Linked DNA regions of Azospira inquinata. The protein of the gene in region 1 interacts with the protein of each later gene in a pairwise test. Links are inferred from orthologs where the notes say so. Each region holds a gene or a part of one and is shown on either strand. Other genes may lie near its edges.

The links.
Region 2: the proteins of accC (region 1) and ribD interact in binary tests that used the Escherichia coli proteins (3 or more experiments, as listed by UniProt). The link is inferred for Azospira inquinata from one-to-one orthologs.
Region 3: the proteins of accC (region 1) and cysM interact in binary tests that used the Escherichia coli proteins (3 or more experiments, as listed by UniProt). The link is inferred for Azospira inquinata from one-to-one orthologs.

What each region holds. Positions count from the first base shown.
Region 1 is NZ_CP064782.1:1,936,823-1,943,796, reverse strand. Bases 809-3,765 are described here. They hold accC (acetyl-CoA carboxylase biotin carboxylase subunit), read left to right. Parts: upstream 809-1,584; coding sequence 1,585-2,946; downstream 2,947-3,765. Other genes in these bases: prmA (50S ribosomal protein L11 methyltransferase), read left to right, coding at 2,955-3,765; accB (acetyl-CoA carboxylase biotin carboxyl carrier protein), read left to right, coding at 1,116-1,571; aroQ (type II 3-dehydroquinate dehydratase), read left to right, coding at 809-1,049. Outside these bases: Azoinq_RS08945 (TlpA family protein disulfide reductase), read left to right, coding at 1-482; more of aroQ, read left to right, coding at 549-808; more of prmA, read left to right, coding at 3,766-3,842; Azoinq_RS08920 (DUF3426 domain-containing protein), read left to right, coding at 3,839-5,086; Azoinq_RS08915 (diacylglycerol kinase), read left to right, coding at 5,200-5,595; Azoinq_RS08910 (glycosyltransferase family 4 protein), read left to right, coding at 5,658-6,893. UniProt on the Escherichia coli protein: This protein is a component of the acetyl coenzyme A carboxylase complex; first, biotin carboxylase catalyzes the carboxylation of the carrier protein and then the transcarboxylase transfers the carboxyl group to form malonyl-CoA.
Region 2 is NZ_CP064782.1:1,073,066-1,079,880, forward strand. What follows is about bases 2,216-5,013. They hold ribD (bifunctional diaminohydroxyphosphoribosylaminopyrimidine deaminase/5-amino-6-(5-phosphoribosylamino)uracil reductase RibD), read right to left. Parts: upstream 4,259-5,013; coding sequence 3,173-4,258; downstream 2,216-3,172. Other genes in these bases: Azoinq_RS04835 (hypothetical protein), read left to right, coding at 2,216-2,282; Azoinq_RS04840 (HesA/MoeB/ThiF family protein), read left to right, coding at 2,338-3,087; nrdR (transcriptional regulator NrdR), read right to left, coding at 4,273-4,767; glyA (serine hydroxymethyltransferase), read right to left, coding at 4,784-5,013. In the rest of the region: Azoinq_RS04825 (murein hydrolase activator EnvC family protein), read left to right, coding at 1-395; Azoinq_RS04830 (S41 family peptidase), read left to right, coding at 409-1,827; more of Azoinq_RS04835, read left to right, coding at 1,851-2,215; more of glyA, read right to left, coding at 5,014-6,034; Azoinq_RS04860 (histidine phosphatase family protein), read right to left, coding at 6,189-6,815. UniProt on the Escherichia coli protein: Converts 2,5-diamino-6-(ribosylamino)-4(3h)-pyrimidinone 5'-phosphate into 5-amino-6-(ribosylamino)-2,4(1h,3h)-pyrimidinedione 5'-phosphate.
Region 3 is NZ_CP064782.1:2,931,401-2,938,306, reverse strand. What follows is about bases 3,393-6,281. They hold cysM (cysteine synthase CysM), read right to left. Parts: upstream 5,343-6,281; coding sequence 4,443-5,342; downstream 3,393-4,442. Other genes in these bases: rfaD (ADP-glyceromanno-heptose 6-epimerase), read right to left, coding at 5,346-6,281; Azoinq_RS13320 (3'-5' exonuclease), read right to left, coding at 3,632-4,432; trhA (PAQR family membrane homeostasis protein TrhA), read left to right, coding at 3,393-3,594. In the rest of the region: Azoinq_RS13355 (aspartate kinase), read left to right, coding at 1-700; menA (1,4-dihydroxy-2-naphthoate octaprenyltransferase), read right to left, coding at 1,171-2,043; Azoinq_RS13335 (glycine zipper 2TM domain-containing protein), read right to left, coding at 2,143-2,565; more of trhA, read left to right, coding at 2,959-3,392; more of rfaD, read right to left, coding at 6,282-6,338; rfaE1 (D-glycero-beta-D-manno-heptose-7-phosphate kinase), read right to left, coding at 6,351-6,906. UniProt on the Escherichia coli protein: Two cysteine synthase enzymes are found. Both catalyze the same reaction. Cysteine synthase B can also use thiosulfate in place of sulfide to give cysteine thiosulfonate as a product.

The DNA.
Region 1 (6,974 bases):
TGAGTGGCCAAGCCCCCCGTTCCGACGCCGCCCCAGCCGCCGCTCCCCGCGCTTTTCCGGAAAGCACCTGGGCCCAGGGGGGAACGGACCTGGAAGGCCGTCCCCACAGTTTTCAGGAATATCGGGGCAAGATTCTCCTGATCAACTTCTGGGCCACCTGGTGTCCCCCCTGCCAAAAAGAAGGTCCGGCCCTCCAGCGACTGGAAGAGAAACTCCAGGCCCATGGGGTACAAATAGTGGGTATCACCATTGATCAAGCCGCTAATTTGCAGACTTATGTGGATAAGCATCCGAGCCATTACCCCCTGTGGCTGGCCACACCCCAAACCGCCCGGCTCATGGCTAGCCTGGGCAATCCCCAGGGGGGACTGCCCTTCTCCGTGATCCTGGATCGCTCCGGACAGGTGCGCAAAGTCCTGCTGGGCGCCATCAACGAAACGGAAACGGAAAACTTGCTATCGTCATTAGCTCAAGGCCAATAGGGCCGCCCCACAAGGAACTCCGGCGAAACTGGACAAAATGCGCCGATTTACGGCAAACTTGCAGACATGAAGAAGCAGACTTCCCAGTCCTCGAAGTCCGCCAAAAGCGGAGTTCAGGCAGAACAACTGCGGATCCTGGTGCTACATGGTCCTAACCTCAACCTGTTAGGCACCCGGGAACCGGAAATCTATGGGCACACCACCCTGGCGGATATCAATCGTCGCCTGGCCTGCCGCGCCAAAGAGGCAGGCATCGTGCTGGAAAGTTTCCAGAGCAACCACGAAGGCGCCTTGATCGAGTGCATCCACGCCGCCCGGGACCAGAGCGTGAACGCCATCATTTTCAATCCAGCGGCCTACACCCACACCAGCGTGGCTATCCGGGACGCCCTGGCAGGGGTGGATATTCCCTTTGTGGAAGTCCATCTCTCCAACGTCTTCGCCCGGGAACCCTTCCGCCACCACTCCTATTTTTCCGATCTGGCGATCGGCGTCATCAGCGGTCTGGGTGACGAGGGCTATGCCTTGGCCCTGGAATTCCTGCTGAACCGCCTCAGCCCCAACTAAAACCGGTTTCTTATTGGTTGTTCACCCCCACCGCCCGACTTGGGCGGTTTTTTCTCGGGAGAGATCATGGATTTGCGCAAGCTGAAAAAACTCATCGACCTGGTACAGGAATCCGGCATTTCCGAACTGGAAGTCACGGAAGGGGAAGAAAAAGTCCGGATCGCCAAGCAAGGCCCGGTCGTTTCCGCCCAGCCCACCTATGTCCAAGCCCAACCCATGATGGCCGCACCGGCCGCTGCGGCCCCCGCCGCTGCGCCGACGGCGGATGAAGATGACGGTATTCCGGAAGGGCATGTGGTCAAAGCCCCCATGGTAGGCACCTTCTACCGGGCTCCCTCCCCCGGCGCCGAAGCCTTTGTGGAAGTGGGTCAGACGGTCAAACAGGGGGATACCCTGTGCATCATCGAAGCCATGAAGCTGCTCAACGAAATCGAGGCTGACGCCTCCGGCACCATCAAGGCCATTTTGCTGGACAACGGGGAGCCGGTGGAATTCGGCGAACCCCTGTTCGTCATCGGCTAAGGAGCCGCCCTCCATGTTCGACAAAGTTCTTATCGCCAATCGGGGCGAGATTGCCCTGCGGGTCCAGCGGGCCTGCCGGGAGCTGGGCATCAAGACCGTGGTGGTCCATTCCGAAGCGGATCGGGAAGCCAAGTACGTGAAGCTGGCTGACGAATCCGTCTGTATCGGTCCGGCCGCCTCCGCCCAGAGCTACCTCAATATTCCGGCCATCATTTCCGCCGCCGAAGTCACGGACGCCCAGGCTATTCACCCGGGCTACGGCTTTCTCTCGGAAAACGCGGATTTCGCCGAACGCACGGAAAAATCCGGCTTCGTCTTCATCGGCCCCCGGGCCGACACCATCCGCCTGATGGGGGACAAGGTGTCCGCCAAGGCCGCCATGAAGGCCTCCGGCGTGCCCTGCGTACCGGGTTCGGACGGCGCCCTGCCGGAAGACACCAAGGAAATCATCAAAATCGGCCGGGAAGTGGGTTATCCGGTGATTATCAAGGCCTCTGGCGGTGGTGGCGGCCGGGGCATGCGGGTGGTGCATACGGAAGCCGCCCTCATCAACGCCGTCCAGACCACCCGGACGGAAGCCCAGGCGGCTTTCGGCAATCCCACGGTGTACATGGAAAAATTCCTGGAAAATCCCCGTCACGTGGAAATCCAGGTACTGGCCGACGAATACAAGAGCGCCATTTATCTGGGGGAACGGGACTGCTCCATGCAGCGCCGCAACCAGAAGGTCATCGAAGAAGCGCCGGCCCCGGGCATTCCGCCCCGGCTCATCGCCCGCATCGGCGAACGCTGCGCCGAAGCCTGCCGCCGCATCGGCTACCGGGGCGCCGGCACCTTTGAATTCCTCTACGAAAACGGGGAGTTCTATTTCATCGAAATGAACACCCGGGTTCAGGTGGAACACCCGGTCACCGAGTTCATCACCGGGGTGGATATCGTCCAGGAACAAATCCGCATCGCCGCCGGGGAAAAGCTCCGCTACAAGCAGCGGGACATTGAAATTCGCGGTCACGCGGTGGAATGCCGGATTAACGCGGAAGATCCCTTCACCTTCGTCCCCAGTCCGGGCAACATCGAATGGTGGCATCCACCCGGCGGCCCAGGGGTGCGGGTGGATTCCCACGTTTATTCCGGCTACCGGGTTCCGCCCTACTACGATTCCATGATCGGCAAGATCATCACCTACGGGGACACCCGGGAGCAGGCCATCCGCCGGATGCGCATTGCCCTCTCCGAAACCGTGGTGGAAGGCATCAAGACCAATATTCCCCTGCACCAGGAACTGATGCTGGACGCCAATTTCATCAAAGGCGGCACCAGCATTCATTACCTGGAACACAAACTCGCCGCTAAAGGCGAGGTGAAAGGAAACTGAGGCTCAACGTGCCCTGGCTCAATTTGCATTGTCTTTTGGATGCCGCCGGGGCCGAAGCCCTGGCGGAAGCCCTCATGGACGTGGGCGCCCTGTCCACCAGCATTGAGGACGCGGACGCGGGTACCCCGGCGGAAACCCCCCAGTTCGGCGAACCGGGCATGGATTCCAGCGCCGCCTGGGACCATTCCCGCCTTACCGCCCTGTTCGGTACGGACAAGGACCCGGTAATCGCCCTGGGGGCGGCCTGCGCCGCCGTAAATCTGCCCCTGCCCGCCTACACCCTGGAAGAGGTGGAAGAACAAAACTGGGTGCAGATCACCCAGGCCCAATTTGACCCCATCCCCATTTCCCCCCGACTGTGGATCGTGCCCTCCTGGCACCAGGCCCCGGACCCGGAGGCCATTAACCTGATTCTGGACCCGGGCATGGCCTTCGGTACCGGCTCCCACCCCACCACCCGGCTCTGCCTGGAGTGGCTGGAACGCCATGTCACCGCCGGATGCAGCCTGCTGGATTACGGCTGTGGCTCGGGCATTCTGGCCATTGCCGCTGCCCGCCTGGGCGCCGGGCAGGTCACGGGGGTGGATATTGACCCCCAGGCGGTGGAAGCCGCCCGGGCCAATGCGGAACGGAACCAGGTGGGTATAGAATTCAGCGATTCCCACCAACCGGTGACGGGCCAATACGACATCGTGGTCGCCAACATTCTCTCCAATCCCCTGAAAGCCCTGGCCCCCGCCCTGGCCTCCCACGTCCGCCCCGGCGGCTGGCTGGCTCTGTCCGGCATCCTGGCCCAGCAGGCGGAAGAACTGATGGCCATTTATCGCACCTACTTTGCCATGGCCGTGGCCGACGAGCGGGAAGGATGGGTGTGCCTGGAAGGGCGTAAAGCATGATGTTCACCCGGTGTCCCCAATGCCAGACCACCTTCCGCGTCACCCCGGAGCAGCTTAAAGCCCGGGGCGGCCAGGTCCGTTGCGGACATTGCCAGGGCGTCTTCAACGCCCTGGAACATCTCCTGGAAGAGGAACCCCGGAGCACCGCTCCGGCCCCCCTCTCTGACGCGCCGGTCGCCGCACCTACCGCACCTACCGCACCTACCGCACCTGCCGCACCTGCTCCTGCTCCTGCTCCTGCTCCTGCTCCTGCTCCCAACAGGGTAAAGGAAGAGGAAGCGGTGGCAACCCCGGCGGCGCCATTCACCCCGGCTCCCGCCTTGGCCCCCGCTCCTGCCCCGACACCGGAACCGGCCCCCATCCCGGCCCTTCCGCTCGAGACGGAGCCCTTGGCCTCCGAGCCGGAACAAGCCCTGCGCCTGGAGCCCCATCTGGCTCCGGCGGAACCCGTCGTCCCCGTCACCGTTGAGTCCCCGGTGACGCCGGACCAGGCCCCGATTACGGAAGAGAACGAAAACCCAGCTCCCGAAGCCGCTGCCGAGGACTCCCCGATGGAGTCGGCGGAAGAACTGCTGGAGGACGACCCGGCGCCCCTGGCGGAAGAAGGCCCGGTCATCGGCCCCGCCGCCCTGGAACCGGCCGAGCCACTGGCGGCCAGCGACGACCCCATCCTGCCCCGGGATACCACCTCCATCCCGGGCTACAACAAATGGGCGGAAACCCCCCTGGGTACGGGCAGCCAGCCCCTGGCTTCCCTGGATGCCCCCCACCGGCCCCGCTGGCCCTTCATTCTGGCAGCCCTGGCCCTGAGCCTGCTGCTGGCGGGTCAGGTGGTGTATCGCTTCCGTACCGACATCACCATCGCCCTGCCCGGTCTGGGGCCCCTTTTCACCCAGGTAGGCTGGGCCGTGCCCCTGCCCCGCAAGGCGGAGCTGGTGGCCATCGACGACTCGGACCTCCAGTCGGACGCAGCCCACAACCGGCTCATTCTTTCCGCCACGGTGCATAACCGGGCCCCTTACGACCAGGCTCTGCCGGCCCTGGAACTGGCCCTGACGGATACCCGGGACAGCATCATCGCCCGCCGGGTGCTGCAAGCGGCGGATTACCTGCCGGAAAAAGACAGCCAGGGGCGGCCCCGCCCCAGCCGCTTCGCCGCCAATGGGGAACTGCCGGTCCACCTCTGGCTGGACGGCACCAACCTGGGCGCCGCGGGCTACCGGCTCTACGTCTTCTACCCCTAACCGTCACGGCGCCGTAACACGGGCGCCTTAAGCTGGGGGCAAGAACAGGCGCAAAGCCGAGCTTCCAACCGTCTCCGCCCTTCCTCGGGAAGGGCTTTTTCTTGCCCCCGCCCATGACCCCAGCCGACGACAAAACTCCCCAGGAAAGCCCCTTCAAGGGCAAAACCGGTCTGGAACGCCTGTGGAACGCCACCCATTATTCCCTGGACGGCCTGCGGGCCGCCTACCGCCACGAAGACGCCTTCCGCCAGGAAGTCTGGCTCGCCCTAGTACTCATCCCCACCGCCCTTTTCAGCCCGGCGGCCCCGGTAGGCAAGGCCCTCATGGTGAGCAGCCTGTTCCTGGTGCTGATCGTGGAGCTGGTCAATTCGGCCATTGAAGCGGCGGTGGATCGCATTTCCCTGGAAAACCACCGGCTGGCCAAGCGGGCCAAGGACATCGGCAGCGCCGCCGTCTTCACGGCCCTGACCAACGTCATCCTGGTCTGGGCCCTGGTGCTCCTGGGCTGACGTCACCCAAGTTTCATAGAACCGTCACCGGGCCGCAATCGGCCCCCGCCAGCATGGCTGGCATGAGCGATAGCGACCTCCTCCCCCTCTGTATCCAGGACTACGCGCCCGCCCAGCGCCAGCTGCGGGTAGCTGTAGTCACCGAAACCTATCCGCCGGAAGTGAATGGGGTGGCCATGACTTTAGGCCGCATGGTGGAGGGCCTCATCCGCCGGGGCCATCAGGTCCAACTGGTGCGCCCCCGCCAGACCCCGGAGGACCGGCCCCAGCAGGACGGGGGTCTGGAAGAATTCCTCGCCACCGGCGTCCCCATTCCCCGCTATGCCGGATTGAAGCTGGGCATGCCCGCCAAGCGGGCGTTGAACCGGCTCTGGGCCCTGCAACGGCCCGACCTGGTCCACGTGGTGACGGAAGGCCCCCTGGGCAATTCAGCCATCGCCGCCGCCCACAAGCTAAAGCTGCCCGTCACCTCCGACTTCCACACCAATTTTCACGCCTACAGCCGCCATTACGGCATCGGCTGGCTGCAACGGCCCATCGCCGCCTACCTGCGGCGCTTTCACAATCACACGGAAGCCACCTTCGTCCCCACCCACCAGCTGGCCCGGGAATTGGAGGTGGACGGCTACGCCAATCTTCAGGTAGTGGCCCGGGGAGTGGACACCCGCTTGTTCTCCCCGGAACGGCGCTCGGAAGCCTTGCGCTCCAGCTGGGGCGCGGGACCGGAGGATCTGGTGGTGCTCTCCGTGGGGCGCATGGCCCCGGAAAAAAACCTGCCCCAGGTACTGGAAGCCTTTGCCGCCATCCGGACCGTCCGGCCCGAGGCCAAGCTGGTGTTCGTGGGGGACGGACCGGCCCGCCAGCCCTTGCAGAATCGCCACGGAGAACACGTTTTTGCCGGGATGCGGCGGGGAGAAGACCTGGCCGCCCACTACGCCTCCGGGGATTTGTTCCTTTTCCCCAGCGTTACGGAAACTTTCGGCAATGTGACCCTGGAAGCCCTGGCCAGCGGCCTGGCGGTGGTGGCCTACGACTATGCGGCGGCCGCCGAACTGGTGCGCCCCGGGGAAAACGGCCTGCTCGCCCCCCCGGGGGATTTACCCGCCTTTTGCCAGGCGGCCACCCAGGCCGCCGCCCCAGAGACCCTTCTGCGCTTGCGGGCCAATGCCCGGGAAAGCATTCTGGATCACGACTGGGAGCGGATTCACGACGCCTTCGCGGGAGCCCTGGTGCGCGCCGTCAAAAGCCACGAGCGGCGCCAGCAGGCTGCCTCCGCCATCGTCATGGCCCCGGACTGACACGGGGCCGTCCTAAAAAGCGGAAAGGGGCGACGACAGCGTCACCCTGGGCGGATCAGATAGCCGAAGAGGGACCAACGG
Region 2 (6,815 bases), 860 kb from region 1 along the record:
CCTTCGCCCGCCTCAAGGGCAGCCTGCACCTGCCAGTCCGGGGCGCGGTCAGCAACCGCTTCGGCAGTAAGCGTGGCGAAGGTGGCTCCTGGAAGGGCGTCTTCGTCCGAGCTGGCGCCGGCAGCGAGGTTCGGGCAGTGGCCGGCGGCCGGGTGGCCTTCGCCGACTGGATGCGGGGGTTTGGCAACCTGCTCATCATCGACCACGGGGATGGTTACATGACCATCTACGGCAATAACGAATCCCTCTATAAAAAAGCCGGGGATACGGTGAAAGGTGGGGATGTAATCGGGGCCGTCGGCAGCAGCGGTGGCAACGGAGAATCCGGTTTATACTTTGAACTTCGCCGTCAAGGACAACCGCTCGACCCATTGCAGTGGGTGGGCTTGAAGTAGGAGAGCAGGACAGATGGGTAAGCAGTTGAAAACGGTGGGTCTGGTCAGCGTCGGCTTTGTCGCCGGGGTGCTGTTGAGCTTGCAGATTTCCGCCATGGCGGAAAAGGAAAACCGGGCGGGCCTGCCGGTGGAAGAGCTGCGCACCTTCGCGGAAGTCTTCAATGCCATCAAACAGGGCTACGTGGAGCCGGTGGAGGATAAGAAGCTCATCACCAATGCCATTTCCGGCATGCTCTCCAACCTGGACCCCCACTCCTCCTATCTGGATGCGGATTCCTTCAAGGAACTCCAGGTCGGCACCCAGGGTGAGTTCGGCGGCCTGGGCATTGAAGTGGGCATGGAAGACGGCTTCGTCAAAGTGGTCTCCCCCATTGAAGACACCCCCGCCTACCGGGCCGGGCTCAAGGCCGGGGACCTGATCGTCAAGCTGGACGACACCCCGGTGAAAGGCCTCACCCTGTCCGACGCGGTAAAGCGCATGCGGGGCAAGCCCAAGACCCCCATTACACTGACCGTGGTCCGCAAGGGGGAACAAAAACCCCTGGTGATTACCCTGACCCGGGAAGTGATCAAGGTGCAGAGCGTCAAATCCAAGCTCCTGGACGGGGCCTATGGCTATGTGCGCATCACCCAGTTCCAGGAAAATACCGGGCCTTCCCTGGTGAAGCACCTCAATGATCTCTATAAACAGGCCAAGCTGAAGGGCCTGATTCTGGATTTGCGCAACGATCCGGGCGGCCTGCTGAACGGGGCCGTGGGCGTGGCTGGCGCCTTCCTGCCGCCCAAGGCTTTGGTGGTTTCCACCAATGGCCGCCTGGCGGATTCCAAGCACGAATTCCGGGCCGTTACCGAGGATTACGCCCGCAGCGCCAAGGAAGACTACCTGCAAGGCCTGAATCCGGAAGTGAAGAAGGTGCCCATGGTGGTGCTGGTGAACGGGGGCTCCGCCTCCGCCTCGGAAATCGTCGCCGGCGCCTTGCAAGACCACAAGCGGGCGGTGGTCATGGGCACCCAGACCTTCGGCAAGGGCTCGGTGCAAACCGTGCTGCCCCTGCCCAACAACACGGCCATCAAGCTCACCACGGCCCGCTACTACACCCCCTCGGGCCGCTCCATCCAGGCCAAGGGCATTGTGCCGGACATCGAGGTGGAAGAATCCGCCAACGGTGGCAATGGCCGGGATCATCTGCTGCGGGAAGCGGATCTGGAACACCACCTGAACAACGACAAGGACAGTGGGGCCGCTAAAGATTCTGCCCTGAAGCCGGCTAAGGACCTCAAAGACAACGGTAAGACCAAGGGCAAGTCCAAGGAAGAAGACGACAAGCTGGACATGCAGCCTCCGGTGGAACCGGCCTCCAAGGACGACTATCAGGTGAATCAGGCGGTCAATCTTCTCAAGGGCCTGCAGATCATGCAGAATCGCCAGTAGCTTTTCTTGCCAGGAGGTGGGATATGCAGCGCACCATGGACATCCCCGGGGGGGCGCCCCGAGACACCCAGAAGCGCCGGGAAATTCTCTTTTCCCGTTTCCCACCGGGCCAGGTTCCCGAGGCCCGGACCCTGCTGGAGGGCCTACCCGCCCTCCAGGTGGCGGATCACCGGGATAGGCCCGCACTCAGCGTGGCCTATCGGCTGGAAAACTACACCTTGCAGGGACTGGAAGCCGGGCTCACGGACCAGGGCTTTCACCTGGACAACACCCTCTTGGCCAAGCTGCGCCGGGCCCTGATCTACTACGTGGAAGAAACCCAGCTACACAACCTGGGCGCCCCCACCAAACCCCTGAAAGACAACAGCAGAGACGCTGCCTACGTGCAGGCCTGGGACCGGGAACTCCACGGTGACCGGGACGACACCCCGGAAGAATGGCGCCACTACCGCTGACCTTTCCCCTCCCCCTCTTCTTCCGGGCCGGTTCTACCGGCCCGATGTTTTCCCCATGGACGACCAGCAACTTCTCCACTACAGCCGCCACATTCTTCTAGAACCCATCGGTATCGAAGGTCAGGAGCGCCTGCTCCAATCCCGGGTATTAATTGTGGGAGCCGGGGGGCTGGGCTCCCCCGCCGCCCTCTACTTGGCGGCCGCCGGGGTGGGACGTCTGGTGCTGGCGGACGGAGATACGGTGGATTACACCAATCTGCAACGGCAGATTCTCCATAGCCCGGATACGGTGGGCATGGCCAAGGCCCTGTCCGGAGAACGGCGCCTACACCAGCTCAACCCAGAATGCCGGGTGGAGGCCCTGACCCGGCGCCTGGAAGGGGAAGACCTGGAAGCCCAGGTAGCCCTGGCGGACGTGGTACTGGATTGCTGCGACAATTTTCCCACCCGCCATGCCGTAAACCGGGCCTGCGTGGCCCAGAAAAAGCCCCTGGTGTCCGGTGCTGCGGTGCGCTTCGACGGCCAGATCAGCGTCTTTGACCAGCGCCAGGAAGATGCTCCCTGCTACCACTGCCTGTTTCCCGAAGGGGAAGATGTGGAGGAGCTGCGCTGCGCCGTCACCGGGGTCTTCGCCCCCCTCACCGGCATCATCGGCGCCATGCAAGCCGCGGAAGCCCTCAAGCTCCTGGTGCCCTGCGGTACCCCCTTGAGCGGCCGCCTATTGTTGCTGGACGCCCTGACCATGGAATGGCGCAGCATCCGCCTGGCGAAAGACCCGGACTGCCCGGTCTGCGGGCATCATTAGGGCTTCCCCTGCTTTGGGGCAGCCCGAGGTTGCCCCTGCGCTCCGCCGCCCGGACCCGGGCAAGCACCCACAGTCCCTGAGGGTTTCAGGCCCGCCGGGCCAGAATACGAAGATCCGTACCGACCTGGCGCAGGTCGTGGAAGCGCCAGTGGGGCGCCGCCTCCAGACTTTCCAGATCCGGCCAGTCCAGGAGCCCCCGGCCGCCCCCACCGATCAGGCAGGGAGCCAGATACCAGAGCAGTTCATCCGCCAAGCCCTGAGCAATGAGCGCCCCGTGCAGCCGGGCGCCCCCTTCTCCATGGACCTCATTTAAGCCCCGGCGCCCCAGTTCCGCCAGCAGACCGGGCAAATCCACCCGGCCATCGGCCCCTGGCAACACCAGCACCTCCGCCCCCTGATCCTGCAAGGAGCGGGCTTTGGCCCCGTCCTCACAGGCCGTCACCACCAGGGTGCCGCCCCCTTCCAGGATCCGGGCGTTCCCCGGGGTAACCAAATGGCTATCCACCACCACCCGCAGGGGCTGACGTTCCGTTGCCACGCCCCGTACCGTGAGTTGGGGATCATCCGCCAACACCGTGCCGCTGCCGGTGAGAATGGCACAGGCCCGGGCCCGCCAGCGGTGGCCATCCTGGCGCGCCGCCGGGCCCGTAATCCATTGGCTAACCCCGTTGGCCAGGGCCGTGCGGCCATCCAAACTGGCCGCCCCCTTGAGGCGCAGCCAGGGGCGCCCCCGGGTCATCCGGGCGATAAAACCAATATTCAGTTCCCGGGCTTCCTCCGCCAGCAGACCCGCAGCAGTGGCAATGCCCGCCGCCCCGATGCGGGCTAAGCCTTGTCCGGAAACCAGGGGATTGGGGTCTTCCATGGCCGCCACTACCCGGGCCACCCCGGCCTGGATCAAGGCGTCGGCACAGGGGGGAGTCCGGCCGAAATGGCTACAGGGCTCCAGAGTCACATAGGCGGTGGCGCCCCGGGCCGCTTCCCCCGCCGCCCGCAGGGCATGGACCTCCGCATGGAGGCCACCGGCTTTTTGATGCCAGCCTTCGCCAACGATCTGACCGTCCTTGACCAGGACACAGCCGACCCGGGGATTGGGGGAAGTGGAAAAAAGGCCTTGGGCAGCCAGGCGCAGGGCCCGCGCCATGAAGCGGTGATCCTGGGCGTCGAACATGGGAGGGAGAGAAATCAGGCGTCGCGGGAACGACGGGGAGGCTTGGGGGACACCGGGCTACGGGGGGTGACTTCCCGCACCGCGTGGGAAAACTCGTCCACGTCTTCGAAATTGCGATAGACGGAGGCGAAGCGGACATAGGCGATCTTGTCCAGTTTCTTCAATTCCCGCATGACCATTTCACCTAGCTTTTCCGAGGGCATTTCCCGTTCCCCCAAAGCCAGGAGTTTTTCTTCAATGCGGGCAATGGCCCCTTCCACGCTTTCCGTGGAAACGGGCCGCTTGCGCAGGGCCAGCCAGAGGCTGGCGGCCAGCTTTTCCCGGCTGAAATCCACCCGGGAACCGTTTTTCTTGACCACCTGGGGCAGGCGGATTTCCGCCCGCTCGTAGGTAGTGAACCGCTTCTCGCAGGAGAGGCAGCGGCGGCGACGGCGCACGATGTCGCCGTCGTCGTTGATGCGGGTATCGACGACGGTGGTGTCAGGAGCGTTGCAGAATGGACACTTCATCCGTCGGCGATTCCCTTTAGGCCCCGTAAACCGGGAACTTGGCGCAAAGAGCGGACACCTTGGCCCGCACTTCCGCCAGCTTGGCTTCATCTTCCGGGGCGTCCAGCACGTCGGCCACCAGATGGGCCACCTGTTCCGCTTCCAGCTCGGTGAAGCCCCGGGTGGTCATGGCCGGGGAGCCGATGCGAATGCCGGAGGTGACAAAGGGCTTTTCCGGGTCATTGGGGATGGCGTTCTTGTTCACCGTGATGTGAGCCTTGCCCAGAGCGGCTTCCGCCAGCTTGCCGGTGATTTTCTTGGCCCGCAGATCCACCAGGAAAACGTGGGATTCGGTCCGACCGGAGACAATGCGCAGGCCCCGTTCTTCCCCCAGCACCCGGGCCATGACCCGGGCGTTGGCCAGCACCTGTTCCTGATACACCTTGAATTCAGGGGACAGGGCTTCCTTGAAGGCCACGGCCTTGGCGGCGATGACGTGCATCAGGGGACCGCCTTGCAGGCCCGGGAAAATGGCGGAATTAATGGCTTTTTCGTGCTCCGCCTTCATCAGGATGACGCCGCCCCGGGGACCGCGCAGGGTCTTGTGGGTGGTGGTGGTCACCACATCGGCGTGGGGCACCGGGTTGGGGTAGCAACCGGCAGCTACCAGACCGGCGTAGTGGGCCATGTCCACCCAGAGGATGGCGCCCACTTCCTTGGCGATTTTGGCGAACCGTTCGAAATCGATGCGCAGGGAGTAGGCGGAGGCACCGGCCACGATAATCTTGGGCTTGTGTTCCTTGGCCAGGGCTTCCAGCTTGTCGTAATCGATTTCTTCCTTGGCGTTGAGGCCATAGGAAACGGCGTGGAACCACTTGCCGGACATGTTCAGAGCCATGCCGTGGGTCAGGTGGCCACCTTCGGCCAGGCTCATGCCCAGGATGGTGTCACCGGGCTTGGCAAAGGCCATGAGCACGGCCTGATTGGCCTGGGAGCCGGAATTGGGCTGCACATTGGCGGCTTCGGCACCAAAGATTTTCTTGACCCGGTCGATGGCCAGTTGTTCGGCCACGTCCACGTATTCGCAACCGCCGTAATAGCGCTTGCCGGGATAACCTTCCGCGTATTTGTTGGTCAGCTGGGAGCCTTGGGCTTCCATCACCGCCTTGGAAACGTAGTTTTCGGAGGCGATCAGCTCGATGTGATCCTCTTGGCGACGGTTTTCGTTTTCGATCGCCTGCCAGAGTTCGGAATCCACTTTTGCCAGGGTTTGTTGCGCGGAAAACATCGGGGGAGCCTTTCAAGCCATTGAAAAGGGGGGAAATTGTATCATGTCAATCCCCCCCGCAGAAAACCTCGTGCCCCTTTTTGGGGAAAACCCTTAGGCCGTTCCCGCCTGCCTCCCCGGGGAACCGGTCCTTGGCCCCCCAGCCCGCCCCGTTTCAGGCGTTGGCCAACTCGTCCAGGCTGCCGGGCTGGAGGTGTTCCGTGCAGGCCCAGGCTTCCACCACCCAGCCTTCCCCTTCCCGACGCACCCAGTTGAAGCCGGCGTTGGGAATCTGGAAATCCCGGGGCGCCTCCAGGGGCAAAGCCCGCAGGTAGCGGTTGAGAATATCCAGTACCCCGCCGTGGGTCACCAGCACCACCAGCCCCCCGGGATGGGCCTGGGCCAGGGCTTCCAGGGCCGGGGCCACCCGGGCCCGCATCTGCACCAGGCTTTCCCCGCCCCCGGGCACCCCGTAGGCCGGGTCCCGGATTTCAAAAGCCCGATAGGCCTCCGGATGCTGGGCCCGGGCCTCGTCGTAGGTCAGGCCCTCGAAAATACCGTAACGCCGTTCCCGGAACTGGGGCGCCAGCACCGGAGCCAGGCCCAGGCAGGCGCCGATGCGCTCGGCGGTGCTCCGGGCCCGGGTCAGATCGCTGCTGTAGAGGGCCGCCACCGGCTGCCCCGCCAGGGCCCGCCCGGCCAAAGCCGCCTGGGCCTGGCCGGTGTCGCTCAGGCCAATGTCGGTTTGACCCTGGATGCGCCGTTCCGCATTCCAGGGGGTTTCCCCGTGGCGGACCAGACA
Region 3 (6,906 bases), 990 kb from region 1 along the record:
CGGGGTTTACACCACCGACCCCCGGGTCGTGCCCGAAGCCCGCAAGCTAGACACCATCACCTTTGAAGAAATGCTGGAAATGGCCAGCCTGGGCTCCAAGGTGCTGCAAATCCGCTCGGTGGAATTCGCCGGCAAGTACAAAGTGAAATTACGGGTGTTATCCAGCTTTCAGGACGAAGGAGAAGGTACCTTGATTACCGTTGAGGAAGACAAGAACATGGAACAGGCCATCATTTCCGGCATCGCATTCAGCCGGGACGAGGCCAAACTGACGGTGCTGGGCGTTCCCGATCGTCCCGGCATCGCCTACCAGATTCTCGGCCCCATCGCCGACGCCAACATCGACGTAGACATGATCATCCAGAACGTGGGCCGGGACGGCACCACGGACTTCTCCTTTACCGTCAACCGGAACGAACACAATCGGGCTCTGGCGGTACTGAATTCCGTCCAGGAACACATCGGCGCCCGGGAAATCCTGGGAGATGCAAAGATTTGCAAGGTCTCCGCCGTGGGCGTGGGCATGCGTTCCCACCCCGGCATCGCCAGCCAGATGTTCCGCACCCTGGCGGAGGAAGGCATCAACATCCAGATGATCTCCACCTCTGAAATCAAGATTTCCGTGGTAATCGACGAGAAGTATCTGGAGCTGGCAGTACGGGTGCTGCATCGCACCTTCGGGCTGGACCAAGCCGCTTAAGGCAAGGCCGCAAAAGTGATTTGACCCGAGGACGGCTTCCGGTTATGATGCCGCCCTCTAACGGAGACGTGGCCGAGAGGTCGAAGGCACTCCCCTGCTAAGGGAGCATGCGGGCATAAACCTGCATCGAGGGTTCGAATCCCTCCGTCTCCGCCAGAAACAATTGGCCAGTTTATTTAAGCGCTGAAGCAACAATAGCAATTAAATAAATCTGGACAAATTAGAAAAAGTCAGTATAATTTCGACTTCTTCGAAACGCGCTCGTAGCTCATCTGGATAGAGTACTTGGCTACGAACCAAGGGGTAGGGGGTTCGAATCCCTCCGAGCGCACCAGATTCAATAAAAAAGCCAGGCTCTGCCTGGCTTTTTTATTTTCTTTTATTCCCCCCCATTCCCCTCAGAAAAAAAATCCTCCTTAAGCAATTTTTAATCGGGAGAATGATTATGGAATACCCGCAACAAGGATATTCTATTTAAATATTACGTCAGCCATAATTCCCAGAGAAATCAGCGCACCGAATAGGAGCTGGAATTGGGCCGTTGCTGCCAACAGGGAATTGAATTCAGCGCCACCCCGAGCCAGGAAAAAACGCCGGACCAGAACCACTCCCCAGAGGCTGCAGGCCAACGCACCCCAGGCAGCCCACGCTACCCCAACACAAAACGCCCACAGGGCCGCCGAGAGACAGGGTAGCAACAGCAAGACCCCGTATTCCCGACAACAAAAAAGCCGCCCCCCTAGGACCGCCAGGGTTTTCCTCCCGGCCTTTTGATCTTCTTCCCGATCCCGGGTGTTATTGACCACAATGACAGCTGCGGCCAAGGCGCCCTGCAAAGTCCCCAGAACTAGGGCCGAGGGGGATAGGGTCAGGGTTTGCAGATAATAGGTGCCAGCCACGGCCCCCAACCCGAAAAAAAGACAGACAAACAGTTCCCCCAGAGGTGAGCGGGAAATGGGATAGGGACCGTGGGTATAGGCCCAGCCCGCCACCAGGGAAGCCAACCCCAGCCCGACGATAGGCCAGCCACCCTGCCGCACCAAGGCAATGCCTAACACAAAAGCCGCCAGCATCAGGGCGTAGGCCCAGGCCTTGACCTGGGCCGGAGAAGCCCACCCCAACGCCACCACCCGGGGGGGACCCAGCCGGTCCGGAGTATCCGTTCCCGATTCCCCGTCTCCCGCGTCATTGAGGAGATTGGTGGCCGCTTGAATAAACAGGGCCGCCACCAAAGAAAGCCCCAAAACCCACCCAACAAAAGCCCGTTGATTCCAAAACGCCAAGGCACTCCCTAAAAAAACCGGAGCCAGAGAAATGCTCAGGGTTTTGGGGCGAATGCCCATCCAGAAAATAGCCAATCGGGAAGAAGGCTTGATCAATAAGGGGGAAAGTAATTCCCCGACGGTATTTTCTGGATTTCGCAAAAGAAGGTCCTAATAGAATTAATTACCCAGCTTAACCAATTGGCCGTTTTTAATCTGCACCTTATCCCCGGAAGAAAAATCCGGTTTATTGTCATAGGCAAAGGTTTTGGCCGTGCCATTGCGCAATTTTATATGCACTTCGTAATTGGCTTTGCTGCGCACTTTCTTTTCGATTTGATGGCCCGCATAGGCACCACCGGCCGCCCCGGCAATGGTGGCGATCGTGTTACCCGTGCCATTTCCGATCTGATTGCCTACCAGGCCACCCACCACCCCACCGGCAATGGCACCCAACCCGGTGCCCTCCCCCTGGGTCGTATGGGATTCCACCTCGGTGACCACGCCGCAGGTGGATTTGGTACAACCCGCCTCGGCCAAGCCCGCGGCCCCCATCAGGGCGCAGCCCAGGGCAACGCAGATAAAACGATTGATGGCTTGCATCTTCCACCTCCAACTCGTTTGAGGAACACGGGAAGACTATACCGCTGGCAAGCCTAGGCACAAAGGGAGCCAGAAAAGAATCGCCACCCGGAACCCATTCGGAGTCAGAGAGGCCGTCAAAAAGGCCAAAATCCGGGCGCAAAAAAAGCCGCTGTAAGCGGCTTTTGCTTTCGGAGACCCAAGCGAAATGCTTGGTAGGCGCGATTGGATTCGAACCAACGACCCCCACCATGTCAAGGTGATGCTCTAACCAACTGAGCTACGCGCCTCCCGAAGAAGCGCGAATTATATAGGGTTTCTTCAGAAAAGCAAGGGCTGCTCCGGAAAAATTGGGTCAAATTGCCCGGCCCGCCCCCTACCCCATCCCCAGCCAGCAAGCGCATAATTCCCACCATGATGGAACGTCCTCAAAGCTTCGGCGAAGAAATCGCCAACAGTATCAGCCACGGTGTGGGCTTTCTCGCCGCCGTGGCCGCTATGCCCGTATTGATTGTCTGGGCCGTACAAAACGGCCACGCCGCCAATGTGGTGGGCGCTAGCATTTTCTCCGCCACCATGATTCTGCTGTACCTGATTTCCACCCTCTACCACGCCATTCCCATGGGGCAGGTCAAGCAGTTTTTCGTCAAACTGGATCACAGCGCCATTTACCTGTTCATCGCCGGTAGCTACACCCCCTTTTCCCTGGGAGTACTTCGCGGCGCCTGGGGATGGACCTTGTTCGGCTTGGTCTGGGGCTTGGCGGCCCTGGGCCTGGTGCTGAAATTCACCAACCGGCTCACCCGCCCCTGGATTTCCACCAGCCTTTATCTGCTCATGGGCTGGCTGGTGCTCATCGCCGCCGTGCCCATGGTGCAGCGCATGTCCTGGGTGGGTTTGGGCTGGCTGGCGGGCGGCGGCATCGCTTATACCGCAGGCGTGTACTTTTTTATCACGGACAGCCGCCGCTTCCGCCATTTTGTCTGGCACCTGTTCGTGCTGGCGGGCAGCATCTGCCACTTTTTCGCCGTCCTCTGGTACGCGGCATAAAAAAGCCATCCCGAGGGATGGCTGGTAATGCGGCCCATCAAAGGGCTGGAGCATCGGGCCAGGCGGCCAGGAATTCCTCCCAATGGGGCTTGTGGAGCTTGTCCAGTTCGCTCCGAATAAAGGCCATTTCAGTCCCATGCTCCTCCTGGGAACACTCCCCCCGCATCAAGCGAAAGCGGGATAGGACCAGATAGGTATTCACCACATCGGTTTCGCAGTAGTCCCGAATTTCCGCTTGGCGACCGGCCTGCCAAGCCTCCCACACCTTGCCCCCATCCATGCCCAGCTTGCCCGGGTAGCCCATGAGCTTGGCCAGGTCATCCAAGGGGGCATTGGCCCGGGGCTGGTAAAGGGCCAGCAAATCCATCAAATCCAGGTGCCGGGTGTGGTAACGGCTGATGTAGTTGTTCCACTTAAAATCCCGGGAATCGGCGTAATCCCCATCCCCCAGATCCCAGTAACGGGGGGCCATGACCCCATGAATCATGCCCCGGTAGTGCAACACGGGGAGGTCGAACCCCCCTCCGTTCCAGGAAACAATCTGGGGCGTGAATTTCTCGATGCCATCGAAAAAGCGCTGGATGATTTCCTTTTCCGACTGTTCCGGCTCCGCCAGGGACCAGACCCGAAAGCCCTCTTTGGTCCGGAGGGCGCAGGAAATCACCGCCACCCGTTGTAGATGGAGGGGAAGGAAATCCGTGCCGTTCTGGGCACGCCGCTGCTGGAAGGCCAGTTCCGCCACCTCCCCATCGGAGAGCTCCGGGCCCACCCCGTAAAGGCGGCGCAGCCCGGGGACATCCGGAATGGTCTCGATGTCAAAAACCAGTACGGGAACCATCACGCCACGCTCAGGCGGGGAATACGCCGGTGGACAGGTAGCGGTCGCCCCGGTCACAGACGATGGAAACGATCACGGCGTTTTCCACTTCCTTGGCCGCCCGCAGGGCCACGGCCAAGGCGCCGCCAGAGGAAATGCCGGCAAAGATGCCCTCTTCCCGGGCCAGGCGGCGGGTCATTTCCTCCGCATCGGCCTGGGAGACGTATTCCAGCCGATCCACCCGGGATTTTTCAAAAATCTTGGGCAAATAGGCTTCCGGCCATTTGCGGATACCGGGAATCTGGCTCCCTTCGTCCGGCTGACAGCCAATGACCTGGACAGCCGGATTCTGTTCCTTCAGGTAACGGGAAATCCCCATCAGGGTTCCGGTGGTCCCCATGCTGGAAACAAAATGGGTCACCTTACCCTGGGTGTCCCGCCAGATTTCCGGGCCGGTGCTTTCGTAGTGAGCCAAAGGATTATCCGGGTTGGCAAACTGGTCCAGGATAATACCCTGGCCTTCGTCCCGCATTTTGGTGGCCGTATCCCGGGCCAGCTCCATGCCCCCTTCCCTGGGGGTCAGGATCAGTTCCGCGCCGTAGGCCCGCATGGTCTGACGCCGCTCCAGGCTCTGGTTTTCCGGCATGACCAGAATCATCCGGTAGCCCCGCATGGCCGCCGCCATGGCCAGGGCAATGCCCGTATTGCCGCTGGTAGCCTCGATCAGGGTATCCCCAGGCTTGATGTCGCCCCGGGCTTCCGCATGGGAAATCATGGACAGGGCGGGCCGGTCTTTCACCGAACCCGCCGGATTATTGCCTTCCAGCTTCACCAGAATCACATTGCCCCGGGCTTCATTTTCCGCACCGGGAATCCGCTGCAAACGCACCAGGGGAGTGTCGCAGACGAATTGTTCCAAGGTTTTAAACATGTTTCAGCGCCTATTCAAAAATTGCACATATTCGCCCACGCCCTGGGCGACGGTATGGAAGGGGGCGTCGTAGCCGGCGGCCCGCAGTTTTGTCAGATCGGCCTGGGTGAAGCTCTGGTATTTGCCCTTCAAGGCTTCCGGGAAGGGGATGTATTCCACCAGCCCCTGTTCCCGCAATTGCTCCAAGCCCAGGGCGGGTTTGCCTTCCAGGGCGCGACAGCTATTCACCGTGGCTTCCGCCACATCGTTAAAACTCTGGGCCCGGCCCGTACCCAGGTTGAAGATGCCGGACTTTTCCGGGTGGTCCAGGAAAAAGAGATTCACCTTGGCCACATCTCCCACATAGACAAAGTCCCGCTGCTGTTCCCCGTTGCCGTAGCCGTCACAGCCTTCAAACAGCTTCACCTTGCCTTCAGCCTGATACTGGTTGAAGTGGTGGAAGGCCACGGAGGCCATGCGTCCCTTATGGCTTTCCCGGGGGCCGTACACGTTGAAATAGCGGAAACCGGCGATCTGGGAAGAGGCTTCGGGCAGACGCTTGCGTACGATCTGGTCGAAGAGGAACTTGGAGTAGCCGTACACATTCAAGGGCGCTTCGTATTGCCGCTCTTCCTTGAACACGTTGCTGCCCCCGTAGGTAGCGGCACTGGAGGCGTAGAGAAACTGGACCTCCTGATCCTGGCACCAGTCCAGAAGGGCCAGGGAGTAGCGGTAGTTGTTCTCCATCATGTAACGGCCGTCCGTTTCCATGGTGTCGGAGCAGGCCCCTTCGTGGAGAATGGCGTCCACGTCCCCATCGAACTGGCCGCTCATGAGCCGTTCCAGGAAATCGTTCTTGTCCAGGTAGTCCGCAATGTGGCAATCCACCAGATTCTTGAACTTATCCGCCTTGGTCAGATTGTCCACCGCAATAATGTCGGTGATGCCCCGCTCATTGAGGGCTTTGACCAGATTGGAGCCAATGAAGCCGGCGGCGCCGGTGACGATGGTATACACGATAACAGTCCTTTAAGATTGGGCCGCCGCCAGCGCGGCTTCCAGTTCATCCCGGCTCACCACGGCCGTTCCCAGCTTGCCGACCACGATACCGCCAGCCAAGTTGGCGACCCGTACCCCGGTTTCCCAGTCTGCTCCACCGGCCATGAGCACCCCCAGGGTGGCAATAACCGTATCCCCGGCGCCGGACACGTCGAAAACTTCCCGGGCTTGAGCACCCTGGGTAAAGCTGCCCTGCTCCCGATAGAGGGTCATGCCCTCCTCGCTGCGGGTCAGCAACAGGGCCTCCAGGCCCAAATCCTGGCGCAGACCCTGGGCCTTGGCGGTCAGCTGTGCCTCGTTCTGCCAGCGGCCCACAACTTCCCCCAGTTCAGCCCGGTTGGGAGTCAGTACGGAAGCCCCCGCATAGCGGCTGTAATCATCCCCCTTGGGGTCGATCAAGACCGGCTTACCGGCCGCCCGGGCTGCGTCGATCATGGCCCGGATATGGGTGAGCCCACCCTTGCCGTAGTCAGACAGAATCACCACGTCAGTCTCAGGCAGGCGTTGTTTGAAATCGGCCAGATTG